Regions from separate parts of the Ruania suaedae genome, predicted to be linked through region 1. Evidence: predicted binding sites of a transcription regulator. Region 1 holds the regulator's gene; the other holds the start of a gene.
What was found. Region 1 encodes HspR, which represses chaperone genes until heat shock. Its sites were predicted from a motif close to AAGTTGAGTCNNNNNGACTCAACTT; they were not measured.

Region 1 (8,697 bases):
CCTACCGGTTCCTGGCTGAGCGCCTGGGACTGGGCTGAGGCGCCTCAGGAGGATCGCAGGGCCGAGGGCCACGGCCCCAGCTCGGGCAGTGGCACCTCCCGGTCCCCCTGCAGCGCCGTCGGCGGCTCAGCCACCTCCCGGCCGGCGAGCCAGGCCGTCAGCTGCACCAGGGACCCGGTGATGAGCAGCGGCTTCTTCGGCACCCGCACGAGCGGGCCGATCGCGAAGTTCGAGCCGGTCACCGTGTAGCTGAACTCCTCGTCCGGGGCATCGAGCGCGATCTCGGCGTTCTCGGGCAGGCGCACCGAGAGGAAATCGACCAGGTGCTCGGTCAGCTCACGGGACCAGGCATCCTCCGGGCGGGCACCGCAGTCCAGGTCGACCAGGTGCACGCGCGTCTCGCGCCACCAGGCCAGCGCCACGTCGACCACGGTCCCCTGCCGGAAGGTGACGGGCTCGTACCAGATCAGGTCGTCGGCGTCGGGGCGGCTGGCGTGGTGCCGCGCCCGCAGGGTGCGCAGTGCTGCCAGGTGCTCGGCATGGCTGAACCCGGATCGGCTCTCGACGGCGCGATCGAGCTCGGCGCGGCCGCCCGCCAGGAAGGGCACCTGTTGCCCGCGGGCGGCCTGCTCGATCTGCACGGCGAGCGCCTCGCCGACCACCTCGACGTGGGCAAGGACGTGGCTGCGGGTCCACCCCGGCAGCGGGACCGGCTGGCGCAGGCCCTCCTCCTCGAGGCCCACCACGGCCTCGATCATCGTGTCCAAGCCGGTCTCCGCCTCCTCGACGGCGCGCAGATGATCGGTGGTCGGGTCGGTCGGCGTCATGGCCACACCAGTCCCCTGCGCCAGGTCCCCTCGAGGGCGTAGCGCAGGCGGATCTGTCCGCCACCGGGCCGGGCGGCCCAGAACTCCACAGTCGTGGCCGCGATCGCATAGCACCGCCAGGTGGGCGGCACCCGGCCGGGCTCCCGCTCGACGGCGTCCCTCGCCTCCGCGTAGGCGCGGTCATAGGTCTCCATGCTCTCGAGCGGCTCGCTCTGCACACCGGTCATCGTCGCGGCGCGCGCGCCCGGGTGGCGCTCGAGGAAGTCGGCCGCCGCGGCTTCGTCGCCGAGATCGCGCACCGGCCCGCCGATCCGCACCTGCCGGCCGATCGGCGCCCAGAACGCCGTCAGGGCGGCGAGCGGGTTCGCGGCCACCGCCTCGGCCTTCGGGCTACGCGCATCGGTGGCGATCACCCAGTCGCCGTCAGTGAGGTCCTTGAGGATGACGGTCCGGGCGCCGACCTCTCCGCCCGGGGTCGCCGTCGCGAGATTCAGGGCGTGCGGCAGGGGCAGCCCGCGATCGGCTGCGAGCTGCAGCCAGTCGGTGAAGAGCTCGGCCGGGTTCTCGGGGGCGGCATCGGGATCGAATGCCACGAGCGCGTCGCGGTCGAGGGCGGGCAACTCACTCAACCAGGTCCGCAGGCTCATCCCCCGATCATGACCGCCGGGGAGCACCGGCGCCAACCCTGCGCAGCCGTGCGGCGCGCAGAGCCGGCGACGACGAACCAGCCGGGTCAGTCCCCGCCGGGCCCCACGGCGCCGAAGTCCTCAGCGGCGATCAACGGTGCCAGCACCTGGCGCACCTCGCCGCGGGCGAAGTACCGGTGCAGGGCGTCATGCCCGAGCACATTCCCGACGGCGCCCATCACCATCCCCTGGTCCAGGGACAGGTACCGTTCGGCCACCGTACCGTCGGTGGCCACCGCGTCGTAGAAGCCGCCCGGCCCGTAGGCGCCGAGGTCGGTGGCCATCGCGTCGAGGTTCTCCAGGGCTGCCTGCGGCGCGTAGTACATCCCGAGGAAGGCGGCGTGGGGCGTCATCACGCCGGTGCCGTACTCGGGGTCCGGGTTGGCGGCCTCACGGCAGTCGCCGTAGCCGATGTCGGCGTCGGTCTTCTCCACGTCGGAGGTGTAGCCGTCGGACTGGATGCCGGCCAGGTCCACGCCGTACTCGCGGTACCCGGCGAACGGGTCGGAGGAGGGGGAGAAGCCCCAGTACCCGTAGGCCTCCTCACCGTGGCGGATCTGCGTCTCGACGGCGGCGGGGTGGTTCATCGCCCACGAGTCGGCTCCCCAGCGCGCCTCGGGGACGATCATGTCCGGCATCAGCTCCTCGAACATCGCGCCGCCCCAGGTGGGCACGAAGCGCATCTCGTCGTAGCCATAGGTGCCCTGGAAGACCTCCACGCCCTGGTGGGTCACGGTCTCGCCCACAGGCTCCTGCTCCTGCCAGGACCAGTCGCAGCCGCCCGGCATGGTGCGGTAGAGCGAGTAGTAGCCCTCCGCAGGGATCTGCCCCTGCGCGATCCCGACATACACCGCGATCCGCGTCTCGGAGTTCAGCACGTCGTAGTGGTGGCAGGTGTAGTACAGGTCCTCACCACCTGGCTCACCGTAGTTCGCCGGCTCGGCGCACTGCTCAGCGGGCGGTTGCTCGGTCCAGAAGCCCCCACGGTTCCAGCCGGGCAGGTCACCGCCGCGGGCGTCGGGGTTGTAGAAGTAGCTGAAGTCCATCTCGTCCAGGAGGGTCTGCGCCTGCTCACGCAGCGCCGGCTCGGCGTGGCGGACGATCATGAAGGCGGCGGCGAGCCAGCCGTTGTCGACGGTGGAGACGAAGTGGTCGATCTGCTCGCCGGAGTCGAACTCGTCCAGCAGGTCGCCGCTCGCTTCGTCGTACCAGTTGAAATAGAGGCCGCTGGCCTCGTGGTTCTCCATCGACGCGAGGGTCTCGAGGGTGAGGGACATCCGCTCGCGCGCGTCGGCACGCGAGATCAGTCCGAGATCGCGGGCGACCACCGTGCTCCACAGGTAGGAGCCGATGTTGGTCGGGGAGGTGTACCCGGAACGGCTTGCCGGCGAGAGGTCGCCCTCGATGTTGTCGGCCGGCAGCCCCGTGGATGGAGCGGTCATCGCATCCATCGAGGCCCACGTGTCCGCCGCCCACTGGCGCACCTGGGCGCGGTCGGAGCGATCCAGCTGTGCCCAGGGAGGCTGGCCGCCGGTGGTGCGCCAGTCGTTCCCGGCACCGTTGTCCCTGTCGGCCACTGAGCCTGGGGCACCCGGGTCGAACTGCCCACCTGGGCCGGGAGGTGCTGCCGCTGCTGCCAGCGGGGTCAGCGCGAGCGCCGCCCCGGCCAGCACGGCTGTCAGTCGTGCGCGCATGCCGTCGATCCCTTCGTCGCGAACGTGTCCATGCACGAGGCGCGTCGAGTTCACCCTGCCGTCCGCCACGTTGCGGCGGGCCGGCGGCGAGCATCGCACCGGAAAGGGTGCTGCGCCGTCGCGCTCCCGACTGTATGCGCATACATCGGGTGCGGCAAGGGCGGGGAGCCAGCGGCGCCCGGACCGCTGCAGCACGGCCCGGGCACCGCAGCGGGGTCAGTCGCGCTCGGCGAGGACCCCGGTGTTCTGCGACGTCTTGATCGTTGCGACCACGAACTCGAGCCCGATCCGCACGCCGATGAGGAACAGCACCGGCGGGATCCAACCGAACAGGATCGCGAGCACGCCGAGGATGGCGCCGCCGCCGTCGTTGCGGCCGTAGGGGTCTGCCATGCTGCTCAGCGCACCGGCGCCGAAGCCGCTGATGATCGCTCCGAGGTACCAGAGGATCGCGATGACGATGGCGATGATGAAGATGACCTTGGCGAAGGTCAGCGTCACGTACTTCGAGAACGAGAAGTCGAAGAACGCGCTGAAGAAGCCGTTCCCGCTCCCCCCGCCGCTGCCACCGGCCTGCGGGTAACCGGGGCCGTACCCGGCCGCGGGCTGACCGCCGTATCCGGGCATCGGCTGCCCGGGTGGTGCGTAGCCCGGCCCGCCGGGCTGCTGCCCGGCGTCCCCGTAGCCCGGCTGCTGCCCGGCGTCACCGTAACCCTGCTGCTGCCCGGGGTCGGAGTAGGCCGGCTGCTGCGAGGCACCCCCGTAGGACGGCGTGGCCGCGGGCGGTTGCTGGGACGCGGAGCCGTACGAGGGCGGCTGCTGCGAGGACGACCCGTAGGACGGCGTCCCGGCCGGAGGCGGCTGCTGCTGCCCGTAGGCGGGGTTCGGCTCGTTCTGGCCCGGCGGGGGCGGGGTGTAGGACATGGGGACCTCCAGGAGTGGGAGCGATACCCCACGACCCTAGCCATGCCCACTGACGTTGGACACTCCTGCGCGGCGAACCCCGGCGACCCTCAGCGCTGCGGACGCCAGAGCACCATTGCGTTCGACTGCACCCGGCGCAACCGGGTGCCGAGCGGGACGGCGACGACGTCGCCGGCGGCGTCGGCGGTGAACACCCGGCGGTTCAGGCCAGCTCGATCGCGCAGCCGCGCGTTGTCCACCTCGAGGCGTTCGTTCTCGGCCGCGAGCTCGAGGATGCGCTTGATGCCCGCGAGGTTGATGCCCTCCTCCTGGGAGAGCCGCTGCACCTCGCGCAGCACGTCCACGTCGCGCTGGGAGTAGCGCCGGCCCTGCCCACGGGCGCGCCGGGGTACCACCAGGCCGAGCCGGTCGTACTGGCGCAGCGTCTGGGGGTGCATCCCGGCACGCTCGGCGGCTATCGAGATCAGGAAGATCGGTGCGTCGTAGCCGGCCATCAGGCTCACCCCTTCGCGGCTGCAGCCAGGTGCGCGCGGGGGTCCGTGCCGTCGGAGGCAGCTGCGAAGGCCTCGAGCGCCTCGGCGGCGTCCTTGCTGAGGTTGCGGGGCACGGCCACCTCGACCGTGACGATCAGGTCGCCGTCGCCGTTCTTGCCCGGCACCCCACGACCCTTGGCACGCAACCGGGAACCCGACTGCGTGCCGGCCGGGACCTTGAGCCGCACCTGTTCCCCGGAGAGTGTGGGCACCGCGATCGTGGCGCCGTTGACCGCCTCGGGGAAGGTGATCGGCACGGTGATGGTGAGGTTCTTGCCTTTCATGGCGAACACTGGGTGCGGCTCCACGTGGACGGTGACGATCAGGTCGCCGGCAGGCCCGCCGCTGGGCGAGGGCTGCCCCTTGCCGGCCAACCGGATCTTCTGCCCGTCCCGCACACCGGCGGGAATACGGACGGTCATCGACCGGCTGCGCTCGAGCGTGAGGGAGACGGTCGCGCCCTCGACGGCGGAACGGAAGGGCAACGAGGCCGAGGTGGTGATGTCCCCGCCCTTGGCCGGGGCGCTGCGCTGGAACCCGGCAGACCCGGTGGGCCCGGTACCGGGCATGCCCCCGCCGAACAGGCCGCCGAGGATGTCCTCGAAGCCGCCGCCGGGCATCCCGCCACCGGGCGAGCTGTAGCGCACGCGGGAGCCGCCTCCGGCGCCGGTGAACATGCCGCCGAAGAGATCCTCGAACCCGGCAGCCCCGGCCGCCCCGGCGCCGCCCGGGCCGGAGGCGAACCGGGGCCCGCCTCCGGCCATGGCGCGCAGTCCGTCGTACTGCTTGCGCTGCTCAGGGTCGGAGAGCACCCCGTAGGCCTCGCCGATCTCCTTGAACTTCTGCTCCGCCTGGGCGTCCCCCGGGTTCTGGTCGGGGTGCCAGGTGCGGGCCAGCTTGCGGTAGGCCTTCTTGATCGCGGCGGCGTCGGCGTCCTTGGGTACACCCAGCGTCGCGTAGAAGTCCTTCTCCAGCCAGTCCTGCCCCGTCATGTCGCCACACCTCCTTCGATCCTCGTGCCATCCACCGGTGCCGGCCCTGGGTACCTGCGCGCGGTCACTGCGGGCCGGTCACCGCGACCCGGGCCGGCCGCACCACACGCTCACCCACCCGGTATCCGGGCTGGAGCACCTGGCTGACCGTCTCGGACTCGGCCTCCTCGCTGGTGGAGTGCATGAGCGCCTCGTGCACGTTCGGGTCGAAGTCCTCCCCGGTCGCGCCGAACCGCTCCACCTCGAACCGGGTGGTCAGCGTCGCCTCGAGCTTCTCCACCACGGACGCGAGCGGGCCCTCGAGTCCGCCGTGCTGGCGAGCCGCGTCGACGTCGTCGAGCACCGGGATCAGCGCCTCCACGACCGACTCGACGCCACGCCCCTTCTCCGCCTGCGCCTCCACCCGGGACCGCTTGACGAACTGGTTGAAGCGCTGGTCGAGGTTGTACAGGTCGGCCTTGGCGCGCGCGAGCTGATCCTGCAGATCGGCGGCCTGAGCCTGTGCGGCTGCCACCGGATCGTCGGCGCCCGTCTCGGTGGCGGAGCCGGCGGCGGAGTTCCCGCCCAGGGGCTCGGAGGCTGCGCCGTCGGGGTCCTGCACGGCTGCGGTGGCCGCAGCGTCGGCTGCGGCCACCTCCTCCGGGGTGCGCAGCTCGCCCGTGATCGGGTCCAGCCGGCGCTTGTCGCGCACGACCGGCTGCTCCTCCGGGTTGGGCGTGCCTGACTGGTCAGGTCGCTGGTCGGGCTCGGTCACTTCTTCTCATCCTCGTCCACGATCTCGGCGTCGACGATGTCCTCGTCCTCGGTGGTGTCCTGAGCGGACTCTCCGGCGGGGGTGCCGTCGGCACTCTCGGAGGCGCCGCCCTCGGCGGACTGCTGGGCGTAGAGCGCCTCGCCGATCTTCTGGCTGGACTCACCGAGCTTGGTCTGCGCGGCCTTGATCGCCTCGATGTCCTCACCCTCCAGGGCGGACTTGAGGGCGTCGACATCGGCCCGGACCACCGAGGAGACGTCCTCGGGGAGCTTCTCGGAGTTGTCGTTGAGCAGCTTCTCGGTGGAGTAGGCGAACTGCTCGGCCGAGTTGCGGGTGTCGGCCTCCTCGCGCCGCTTGGCGTCCTCCGCGGCGTGCGCCTCGGCCTCCTGGACCATCCGGTTGATCTCCTCCTCGGAGAGCGCGGAGCCGCCGGTGATCGTCATCGACTGCTCCTGACCGGTGCCACGGTCCTTGGCGTTGACGTGCACGATGCCGTTGGCGTCGATGTCGAAGGTGACCTCGACCTGCGGCATCCCGCGCGGGGCCGGAGCGATCCCGGTGAGCTCGAAGGTACCCAGCGGCTTGTTGTCGCGGGCGAACTCACGCTCACCCTGGAACACCTGGATCAGCACGCTCGGCTGGTTGTCCTCAGCGGTGGAGAACACCTCGGACTTCTTGGTCGGGATGGCAGTGTTGCGCTCGATCAGCTTGGTCATCACGCCACCCTTGGTCTCGATACCGAGGGAGAGCGGGGTGACGTCGATGAGCAGCACGTCCGTGCGCTCACCCTGGAGCACACCGGCCTGCAGCGCGGCACCGACGGCGACGACCTCGTCCGGGTTGACTCCCTTGTTGGGGTCCTTGCCGCCGGTGAGCTCCTTAACGACCTCGGTCACGGCGGGCATCCGGGTGGAGCCACCCACGAGCACGACGTGGTCGATCTCGGAGATGGAGATCCCGGCGTCCTTGATGACGTTGTGGAACGGGGTCTTGGTGCGGTCCAGCAGGTCCGAGGTCATCTGCTCGAACTGCGCGCGGGTAAGGCGCTCGTCGAGGTGGATCGGGCCGTTCTCGCTCATGGACAGGTACTGCAGCGAGATGTTGGTGGAGGTCGCGCTGGAGAGCTCCTTCTTGGCCTGCTCGGCGGCCTCGCGCAGACGCTGCACGGCGATCTTGTCCTTGGAAAGATCGACCCCGTTGTTGTTCTTGACCTGCTTGACCAGCCAGTCGACGACGCGCTGGTCCCAGTCGTCACCACCAAGGCGGTTGTCACCGTTGGTGGCGCGCACCTGGATCGTGGAGAAGTCGTCCTCGTCCTTGCCGACCTCGAGCAGGGAGACGTCGAAGGTTCCGCCACCGAGGTCGAAGACCAGGATGAGCTCGTCCTCCTTGCCCTTCTCCAGCCCGTAGGCCAGGGCGGCGGCGGTGGGCTCGTTGATGATGCGGGAGACGTTCAGTCCTGCGACCTGACCGGCGTCCTTGGTGGCCTGGCGCTCGGCGTCGTTGAAGTAGGCCGGGACGGTGATGACCGCATCGGTGACAGGCTCACCGAGGTAGGACTCGGCGTCCTTCTTCAGCTTGCCGAGGATGCGCGCGGAGATCTCCTGGGCCGAGTAGGACTTGTCGTCGATCTCGGTCTTCCAGTCGGTGCCCATGTGGCGCTTGACGGAGGTGATGGTGCGATCGACGTTGGTGACCGCCTGCCGCTTGGCGACCTCACCGACGAGGACTTCACCGGTCTTGGAGAAGGCCACCACCGACGGCGTCGTACGGGCGCCCTCAGCGTTGGCGATGACGGTGGGCTCGCCACCTTCGAGGACGGTCACCACGGAGTTGGTGGTGCCGAGGTCGATACCGACGGCTCGTGCCATGGTCTGCTGCTCCTTCCGCTCCGGGGATGCCGGAGGCGAGTGGTTGAGTCTTCCGCACTCAAGTGTGCGGCGGACCGATCCGAAGATCAAATCGAGAGCACTGAACTTGAGTCTCTATGGCTCAACTACGTGCGCGGGCAGACTATTCCCGACGGCGTGCGCACCCGCGGTCCACCTCAGCGATCGCGGAGAAGGTCGGCAATCATCCGGTGGCCCTCGAGCTCGAACGTCTCGTCGCCGACCCGATAGGCCCAGCACGCGGTCCCGATCGCGGCGCGTACCTGCTGGCGCCACCAGGCTTCCGGATCGCGAGGATCGGTGCCGTACCCGTCGAAGAAGGCGCGCTCAGCCCCCGGGACCTTCACGAACTCGCGGACCGCCAGGCGCTCCAGGTCCTCCGCGGCCGGGCGCATGGC
Region 2 (8,697 bases), 230 kb from region 1:
AGGGCGCCACCTTCGTGCCCGATCGCCTGACGGTGGTCACGCCGCCGTGGAACTTCCCGGTGGCCATCCCTGCCGGCTCCACCCTGGCGGCGCTCGCGGCCGGGTCCGCCGTGATCATCAAGCCCGCCCCCCAGGCCCGGCGCAGCGGTGCGGTCATGGTCGAGGCACTGTGGGAGGCCGGGGTGCCGCGGGAGGTGCTGCGCCACGTGCAGCTCTCCGAGGGCGACCTGGGGTCCCGGCTGATCGGCCACGAGGGGGTCGACCGGGTGATCCTCACCGGGGGGTACGAGACCGCCGAGCGGTTCCGCGCGATCCGGCCCGACCTGCCGCTGCTCGCCGAGACCAGTGGGAAGAACGCCCTCATCGTCACCCCCAGCGCCGACCTCGACCTGGCCGCACGGGACGTGGCGGCCTCGGCCTTCGGGCACGCGGGCCAGAAGTGCTCGGCCGCCTCGCTGGTGATCCTGGTGGGCAGCGTGGCGACCTCCGAGCGTTTCCGGCGCCAGCTCCTCGACGCCGTCACCTCGATGCCGGTGGGCCAGCCGTGGCAGGAGCAGACCCAGGTCGGCCCGCTGATCGGGCCCGCGGAGGGCAAGCTCCTGCACGCGCTCACCACCCTCGAGCCGGGGGAGCGGTGGCTGGTGGAGCCGCAGCGCCTCGACGACGCCGGTGCGCTGTGGCGCCCCGGGGTCCGCGAGGGCGTCCGGGCGGGCTCGCCCTTCCATCTCACCGAGTACTTCGGCCCCGTCCTGGGCGTCATGACGGCGGCCTCGCTCCCCGAGGCCATCGACCTCGTGAACCGGATCGAGTACGGACTCACCAGCGGGCTGCACTCGCTCGACCCGGCCGAGATCGAGACCTGGCTGGCCCAGGTGCAGGCCGGCAACGTCTACGTCAACCGCGGCATCACCGGCGCGATCGTGCAGCGCCAGCCCTTCGGCGGCTGGAAGAAGGCCTCGGTCGGGGCGGGCACCAAGGCCGGCGGGCCGAACTACCTCACCGGTTTCGGCGCCTGGACCGACGCCCCCGTGTCGGTCTCCGGGGCATCCGACGCCATCAGCCGCCGGGCCCTGGATGCCGCCGCGGATCTGCCGGCCGCCGATCGTGACTGGCTGGCGGGGGCCCTCACCACCGACGAGGCGGCCTGGGCCGGCGAGTTCGGCATCGTGCGCGACGCGACCGGGCTCGCCAGTGAACAGAACGCCTTTCGCTACCACCCGGAGCCGGTCACCGTGCGCTTCGAGAGTGAGCGGCACGTCGAGCTCCTGCGGGTGGTGGCCGCTGGCGCGCGCTCGGGTGCGCCGGTCACCGTCAGCGCGGCCGCGCCCCTGCCACCGCCGGTGGCGGACTACGTCGCCCAGGTGGCCGACCTCCGGATCGCCGACGGCGCAGCCTGGGCCGCGCACGCACGTGACCTGGCCGAGACGGGCGGGAGGATCCGCCTGATCGGTGGCTCCGCCGTCGAGCTGGCCTCGCTCACCCAGGGATCGCCGGCCGTGGCGCTGTACACCCACGAGGTGGTCTCCGCAGGCCGGATCGAGCTGCTGACCTTCCTGAAGGAGCAGGCGGTCTCGATCACCGCTCACCGGTTCGGCACCATCCGGCGCTACGACATCCCGACGGTGACCACGCAGCCCGCGTAGTCTCAGCTACAACCCCATGAAAGGACGACGATGTCCGATCAGACGTATCTGTACATCGCACTGGCCCTCTATTTCGCCGGCATGATCGCGATCGGCGTCTTCGCGGCCCGCAACACCAAGGACCACGAGGACTACATGCTCGCCGGGCGCAACCTGCCGCCCTGGGCGGCGGCGCTCAGCGCCGGCGCCTCCGACATGTCGGGCTGGCTGGTGATGGGATTGCCGGGGGCGATCTACGTCTCCGGCCTCATCGATGCCTGGATCGCGGTGGGTCTGACGATCGGCGCCTACCTGAACTGGAAGTTCGTGGCACCGCGGCTGCGCGCCTACACCGAGGTCTCGAACAACTCGATCACGATCCCCAGCTTCCTGGAGAACCGCCTCAAGGACTCCTCCCGGCTGCTGCGCATCGTCTCGAGCCTGATCATCCTGGTGTTCTTCACCCTCTACATCAACTCCGGCATGGTGGCCGGCGGGGTGTTCTTCGAGAGCTCTTTCGGGTCCAACTACCACCTCGGCCTCGCGCTGGTGGCTGCGGTCACCTTGAGCTACACCCTGTTCGGCGGGTTCCTCGGTGCGTCGCTGACCGACGTGGCGCAGGGCCTGATGATGATGACGGCACTGCTGGTGGTCCCGGCGCTGGCCATCGTCAGCCTGGGCGGTTTCGCCGAGATGGGACCGGCGCTCGCCGCGGCCGGACCCGATCATCTCCAGGTCTTCGGCGGCGCCGCCGTGACCGGCGGCGTGCTCATCGGGATCATCTCCTCCCTCGCCTGGGGTCTGGGCTACTTCGGCCAGCCGCACATCATCGTGCGTTTCATGGCCCTGCCGAGCCCGCAGGCGGCCACCTCGGCCCGGCGCATCGGGATGACCTGGATGGCGCTGTCGATGATCGGTGCCGTGGTCTGCGGCCTGGTGGGTGTGGCCTACTTCGAGCAGACCGGGAACAGCCTCGACAATCCCGAGACGGTCGTGCTGGTGATGGCCCAGCTGCTGCTGCACCCCCTCGTGGCCGGTTTCGTCCTCGCGGCGGTGCTCGCAGCGATCATGAGCACCATCTCGAGTCAGCTGGTGGTGTGCTCCTCCGCGCTGGTCGAGGATCTGTACAAGGTGGTCCGCCGGGATGCCCCCTCGCCGAGGCACCTGACGGTGCTGGGCCGTGCGTGCGTGCTCCTGGTCGCGGTCGTGGCGGCGTTGATGGCGCTGGTCCCCAACGACACGATCCTGGGCCTGGTCTCCTTCGCCTGGGCCGGGTTCGGCTCCGCGTTCGGTCCGATCGTGCTGTTGAGCCTGTTCTGGCGCAACCTCACCCACTGGGGTGCGCTGGCCGGGATGGCCACCGGCGCCGTCATCGTGTTCACCTGGGGCTTCCTGGGCACCGGTATCTACGAGCTCCTGCCCGGATTCCTCGGCTGCCTGCTGGTCGCGGTGGTGGTGAGCAAGGTGACCTACCTGCGCAACGACAACATCGACCGCGAGTTCGCCGAGACCGACGAGCTGCTGGCCGGCGACGTCAAGGTCGAGTCGTGAGGAAGCCGACCACCGCGCAGTCGTAGTGCTGCGACGCCGTCATCGAGCCACGGAACCAGGTGACGGCGAGGGTGGTGGGATCGCCGGGGACCACGATCGGGCGCAGGTTGTCGGCGCCCGAGTCCTCGGTGACGGGCGTCCAGGACCAGGTGGCTCCGCCGTCGGTGGTGCGTCCGTGGAAGATCTCGTGGTGTGCCAGGGCGGCGCCGTCACGCGGGTCGACCGGGGCGGACAGGTACAGCGAGTCCAGGTCGTAGGGATCGATCGAGACCAGGCCGGTGTAGTCCTGCTCGTGTGGGAGCAGGTTCGCCCCGGCGGGGGCGAGCTCGCGGACCCGCCAGGCTGCGCCGTCGTGACGGGCGTAGACGAAGCGGTGGTCGGCGTAGTTGCTGTTCTCCGGCTGATCGTGGGCGCGGGCGGTGAGCACGGCCGCCAGGTGGCCCGCCTGGGTGCCCCGGCCCTGCCGGATGTCGGTGGTCCAGGCGTGGGTCAGCGGCGAGTCGGTCAGCGTGGTGCCGGTGGCCAGCAGCGTGGTCAGCTCCACCTGCGAGGGCGCCGCGGGGGAGAGGACCTCGGCGTCCATGACCGTGCCGGCCGAGTCGTGCAGGGCGCCGGCGGCGATGTAGCCGTGGTAGATCGAGTTGTCGTAGTCGCGCGGGTGGTGGTCGGTGGTGATGAGGTCGATGCGGTCGATGCCGTTGGAGGCGTAGCGCGTGTAGCCGTTGACGTAGCCGATCTTCGGGCGGGTCAGCAGCTTGCCGCCGTAGCGGAAGGTCTCGCCGTGGTCGTCGCTGATGAGGATCGAGGGGTCGTCGTTGACCGCCCGGGCGAAGGCGTACAGGCGGCCCTCCTCGGCGAGGTAGTGCAGGTTGGAGTAGGTGGCGCCGCGGCCCTCGGTCAGCTCGGTCCAGTCGAAGGTGCGCTCCGGGCCCCATTCGGTGGCATCGTGCGGGCGGGTGGAGATGCGCCAGCGCTGGAAGTTGTCAGTCTTGTGCTTGGTGTACATCGCCAGGTAGCGGCCGTCCGGGCGGATCCACAGCGCCGGATCGTTGTGGTCGTCCGCCTCGAGGTTGGCGTGCAGCACCACGATCTCGGAGGCACCGGTGCTCAGGTCCACCACGGCCAGCTCGATGTTGCCGGAGCGGTTCTGGCCGCCCGGCCCCTCGGATGCGGCGACGGAGCCGATCAGCATCGTCTGTGCGACGGGATCGATCAGGGAGCGCTCGTCCTGGAACCAGCACCAGGCGCCGTTGTCGTTGAAGGTCTGGATCTGGACCGTCTGGATCTGCTCTGAAGCCATGGAGGGTGATTCTGCCAGGCGGGACGCCGCCTGGATAGCGGTTACCGGAGGTGGTGCCGCCGGTGCGCTGCCCGGATCGACACGGGAGCGTCAGTCTGCGGGGCGACGGTGCCGCAGACTGACGGAGCCGTGTCGGTCCGGTCGTGGACGCCTTGGTGTTCGCCTCGATGTTCACCTTGAGCGAAGGCGACTCAACTCTGGGAACAGGAGGGCCGCCGTCGCCGTTGGACGGGGTGTACGGCGGATCTCCCGCCGAGTGCCCTTGGCCCCACAGGCCACCGACCACAGGAGGACTGCGATGAACCTGATGTTCGATCCCTTCCGCGACTTCGACCGCCTCTCCGGCCGCGGCCCGCGGTGGATGCCGATGGATCTGTACCGCGCCGGGGACGAGTTCGTCGTCGACATCGATCTGCCGGGCGTCGCGCCCGACTCGATCGATCTCGACGTCGACGGCAATGTGCTCACCGTGCAGGCCGAGCGCACCGTCGCCCAGCCCGACGGCGGCAAATGGCTCGCCCAGGAGCGCCCCTCGGGCTCCTACCGGCGCCAGCTCACCCTCGGCGAGGGTCTGGACGCCGAGGCGATCAGCGCGAACTACGCGCACGGTGTGCTGACGTTGCGGATCCCCGTGGCCGAGCGCGCCAAGCCGCGCAAGATCGAGGTGCAGACCAGCGACGCCGCGACGACGCCGCAGGTCGAGTCGGCCTGACGGCCGGCCTCACCCACGGGCGCCCGGTGCGACCATCGCACCGGGCGCCTGCATGTGTGGTGGAGGTCAGCGGATGGCGGTGACCTCGTAGCCGGCCTCGTCGACGGCGGCCCGGATGGCGGCCTCCTCGAGCGAGGTGCTGGAGGTGAGGGTCACCGGCGAGGGGGTGCCGGCCCGGAGGTCGACGCTGACGTCGGTGACGCCGTCGATCTCCTGGAGTTCCTCGGTGACGTGGGCGACGCAGTTGCCGCACGTCATGCCGGTGACCTCGATCGTGGTGGTGGTCATGGGGATCCTCTCGATTTCAGGAACGGACGAGCCGGGCGATGGCGGCGCTGGCTTCCTCGACCTTCTCCGCGCCCTCCTCGGGAGAACGCCGGGCCGCGTCGACCACGCAGTGCGCGAGGTGATCGTCGAGCAGCCCGAGGGCGACGGCCTGCAAGGCCTTCGTGACGGCGGAGATCTGCGTGAGCACGTCGATGCAGTAGGTATCGCTCTCGACCATTCGGGCGATCCCTCGCACCTGGCCCTCCACCCGCCGCAGTCGCTTGAGGTAGGCCTCCTTCTCCGGGGTGTACCCGTGGGAGGTCGCCTCGACGGGGGCGTCGGGCGCCATGGTCTGCTCGGTCATCGGAGTGCTCCCCTGCATCGCCGCTTGGTCACGCCTCATGGTACCCCCGGTGGGTATCGTCTGTCACGACGCGGGGCTCGCTGTGCAGGTCCTGTGCAGGGCGGACAACGGAATGGTCACGATCGCCTCGGGCAAGGTCTCGATATGGCATCGAGCCCGGTTTCGCGCCGATCGCTGCCCTACCGTAAAACGTATGACGACGCTCCGGGGCCCCCGCACTCGCGGCAGCTCTCTCATTCGTCGGACCGTCGCCACGGCCGGCCTCGCGCTCGGCCTCACGTCCGGGCTGGTGCTCGTGCCCGAGCCCGCCGAGGCCTGCGGCTGCGGCGCGGCCGTGGCCGAGGAGGGTTACGACATCGCTGTCGGCCGGGAGGAGGCGGTCGTCGCGTGGGACGGCGAGACCGAGCAGATCGTCCTCCAGCTGGACATGCTCTCCCAGGCACCGGAGGGGGCCCTGCTGATCCCCACGCCCTCGCCCGCGGAGGTCGAGCTCGCCGATCCGGCGGTCTTCGCACGCCTCGAGCAGATGATCGCCCCCCGGGTGGAGGTGGACTACCGCTGGTGGCCGGAGAGCGGCGCCGGTGGCGCCTCTGCTGACGAGGCGTCGGCGGCGGGGTCGACGGTCGACGTCATGAGCTCCGTGACGCTGGGTCCGCTCGAGGTGAGTGTGCTCTCGGCCAGCGATGCGGACGGGCTCTCCGAGTGGCTGGACGCGCACGACTACGTCATGGGTGACGCCGTCGCCGAGGCCCTGCTTCCCTACGTGTCCGAGGGGTGGTTCTACGTGGCGGTGCGTATCGACCCGGACTCGCAGGCGCTGGACGGCGAGATCCAGCCGCTGCACCTGACGTTCGACTCGATGGCGCTGCTCTACCCGATGCGCATCTCGGCCGCGGCCACCCAGGAGCAGTTCGTGCGCACCTATGTGGTGACCGACCAGCAGGTGCAGCGCACCGACCCCACCTGGGACGACGCCACGGGAGAGCGCCGGTATGCGGGGCCGCTCGAGCAGGAGGCGGGCGACGAGACCCTTTCCTGGCTGGCGACCGAGGGCGCCTACCTCACTGTGTTCGACCAGCGCTTCACCGATCCCGGGGAGCAGATCGTCTCGGACTTCACCTTCGCGCCGGCCCCGGAGGCAGGCGACCACCGCGAGGTCGCACACGTGGTCCGGATGCGCGAGATCCTGGGTCTGCCGGCCGGGCCGGTGCTGGTGGGGCTGGGTGGAGCGGGGGTGTTCATCGCTCTGGTGGTTCTGGCTGTGGTGCGGGGGCGGCGAGCGGAGCGCGGCGCATCCGGTGCATGAACGGGATCGCGTGAGAGTTCCGTGACCCTTGTGGGATGGACCACATCTTTGGTTAGGTCGACCTGACCGAGGTGAGCGACCAGTCCTTGGACCGACGACGTTCCACACGAGGAGAGACGATGAAGCGGATTCTTGCTGGTGCGCTGGGTGCGGTTGCCCTGGCGTCGACGACGATGCTGACGGCGATGCCGGCCAGTGCGGCGCTGACCACGCGGTGTGTGGGTGAAGGCGGTGCGGTGACCGTGCCGGGTGATCTGGTGGTCCCCTCGGGCCAGACCTGTCTGCTGTCGGGGACCACGGTCGCCGGTGATGTGCGGGTGGCCCAGGGTGCGGATCTGATCGCTTCCGAGGCGACCTTCGAGGGCCGGGTGGTGGGCGCGGCGGATGCCTATGTGGAGCTGACCGACTCCTCGGTGGCCGGTGAGGTGCGGCTGGTGGATGCCTTCGGCGGGTTGATCGAGCGCAGCGAGGTCAGCGAGCGGGTGCTGGTGCGGGAGAACTCCTCCGACTACACCTTCGCGCTGGTGCTCGAGAGTGACCTGGGCGCGGATCTGGTGGCGCGGGGTGGTGAGGTGTTCGTGGATCAGTCGCAGATCACCGGGTCGGTGAACTCGCGCGATTCGCGTTACACCGACGTCTACGCCAGCTTTGTCGATGGTGATGTGCGGGTGCAGACCGCCTCGGCGGGGTCGCTGCTGTGCCAGGCCAGCGTGCAGGGCGTGGCGGTGCTGCGCGACAACGCCGGGACGGTGCAGATCGGTGCCGATGGTCCGGGTTTCCCGTGCGAAGGCGGCTCCTACGTGGGTGGCAACGTCGTCGCGGAGGGCAACACCGGCGGGGTCTACGTCGACGACGTGATCATCAACGGCCGGTTGCGGGTGGCCGAGAACGACCCGGCCGCCGTCATCGGCGACGGTGTGATGGCTCGCGGGGGCGTCGTAGGGGAGAGCGCCGAGGAGGCGGCGGTGTCGCTGATGGAGCGCTCGGGTCGGTCGGCCGGGCCGGCGCAGTCGCGTGATCAGGCGTTGCAGGAGCGGGTCGCCGAGCGCCAGGGCGAGGCGCGGGCGGAGGCCGAGCAGGCCGGCGCAGCCGACCTCGGCTGATCACGTGCGCGCGGACGGGTCCCACCTCGATCGGGGTGGGACCCGTCCGCATGTGGGCCGCCGCGGGCGCCGGGCCTCCTACGATGGCGGAATGCGACTGGGCGTCCTCGACATCGGCTCGAACACCATCCACCTGCTCGTCTTCGACGTCGTCCGTGGCGCCCGGCCGATCCCGGAGGTGGACGAGCGGGTCTCGATGCGGCTGATGCGCTACCTCTCCGACGAGGGGGAGATCGTCGGCGAGGGTAAGGCGGCACTGCTCGAGGCCGTGGACGGGCTGATGGAGGTCACCCGCACCCACGCGGTGGACGAGACGCTCGTGATCGTGACCTCCGCGATCCGGGAGGCGACCAACGGTGAGGAGATCCTGGCAGAGATCCGCTCCCGCCTCGACGGTGACCTGCAGGTGCTCTCCGGAGCCGAGGAGGCCGAGCTGACCTTTCTCGCCGCCCGGCGCTGGTATGGCTGGGGC

Region 2: the regulator HspR is predicted to act here: its motif matches at 4,647-4,671, upstream of LQF12_RS15710 (Hsp20/alpha crystallin family protein).

What each region holds. Positions count from the first base shown of each region.
Region 1 covers NZ_CP088018.1:3,172,155-3,180,851, forward strand. Annotated here, with positions in the region: gene LQF12_RS14690 (prolyl oligopeptidase family serine peptidase) at 1-38, shown strand, start outside; gene LQF12_RS14695 (maleylpyruvate isomerase family mycothiol-dependent enzyme) at 45-827, opposite strand; gene LQF12_RS14700 (pyridoxine/pyridoxamine 5'-phosphate oxidase) at 824-1,474, opposite strand; gene LQF12_RS14705 (glucoamylase family protein) at 1,561-3,207, opposite strand; gene LQF12_RS14710 (DUF4282 domain-containing protein) at 3,424-4,131, opposite strand; gene LQF12_RS14715 (heat shock protein transcriptional repressor HspR) at 4,221-4,625, opposite strand; gene LQF12_RS14720 (DnaJ C-terminal domain-containing protein) at 4,631-5,656, opposite strand; gene LQF12_RS14725 (nucleotide exchange factor GrpE) at 5,721-6,410, opposite strand; gene dnaK (molecular chaperone DnaK) at 6,407-8,281, opposite strand; gene LQF12_RS14735 (phosphotransferase) at 8,458-8,697, opposite strand, start outside.
Region 2 covers NZ_CP088018.1:3,400,089-3,408,785, reverse strand. Annotated here, with positions in the region: gene LQF12_RS15725 (bifunctional proline dehydrogenase/L-glutamate gamma-semialdehyde dehydrogenase) at 1-1,643, shown strand, start outside; gene putP (sodium/proline symporter PutP) at 1,674-3,173, shown strand; gene LQF12_RS15715 (BNR-4 repeat-containing protein) at 3,157-4,473, opposite strand; gene LQF12_RS15710 (Hsp20/alpha crystallin family protein) at 4,772-5,185, shown strand; gene LQF12_RS15705 (heavy-metal-associated domain-containing protein) at 5,252-5,473, opposite strand; gene LQF12_RS15700 (metal-sensitive transcriptional regulator) at 5,490-5,816, opposite strand; gene LQF12_RS15695 (DUF2330 domain-containing protein) at 6,010-7,122, shown strand; gene LQF12_RS15690 (hypothetical protein) at 7,242-8,225, shown strand; gene LQF12_RS15685 (Ppx/GppA family phosphatase) at 8,317-8,697, shown strand, end outside.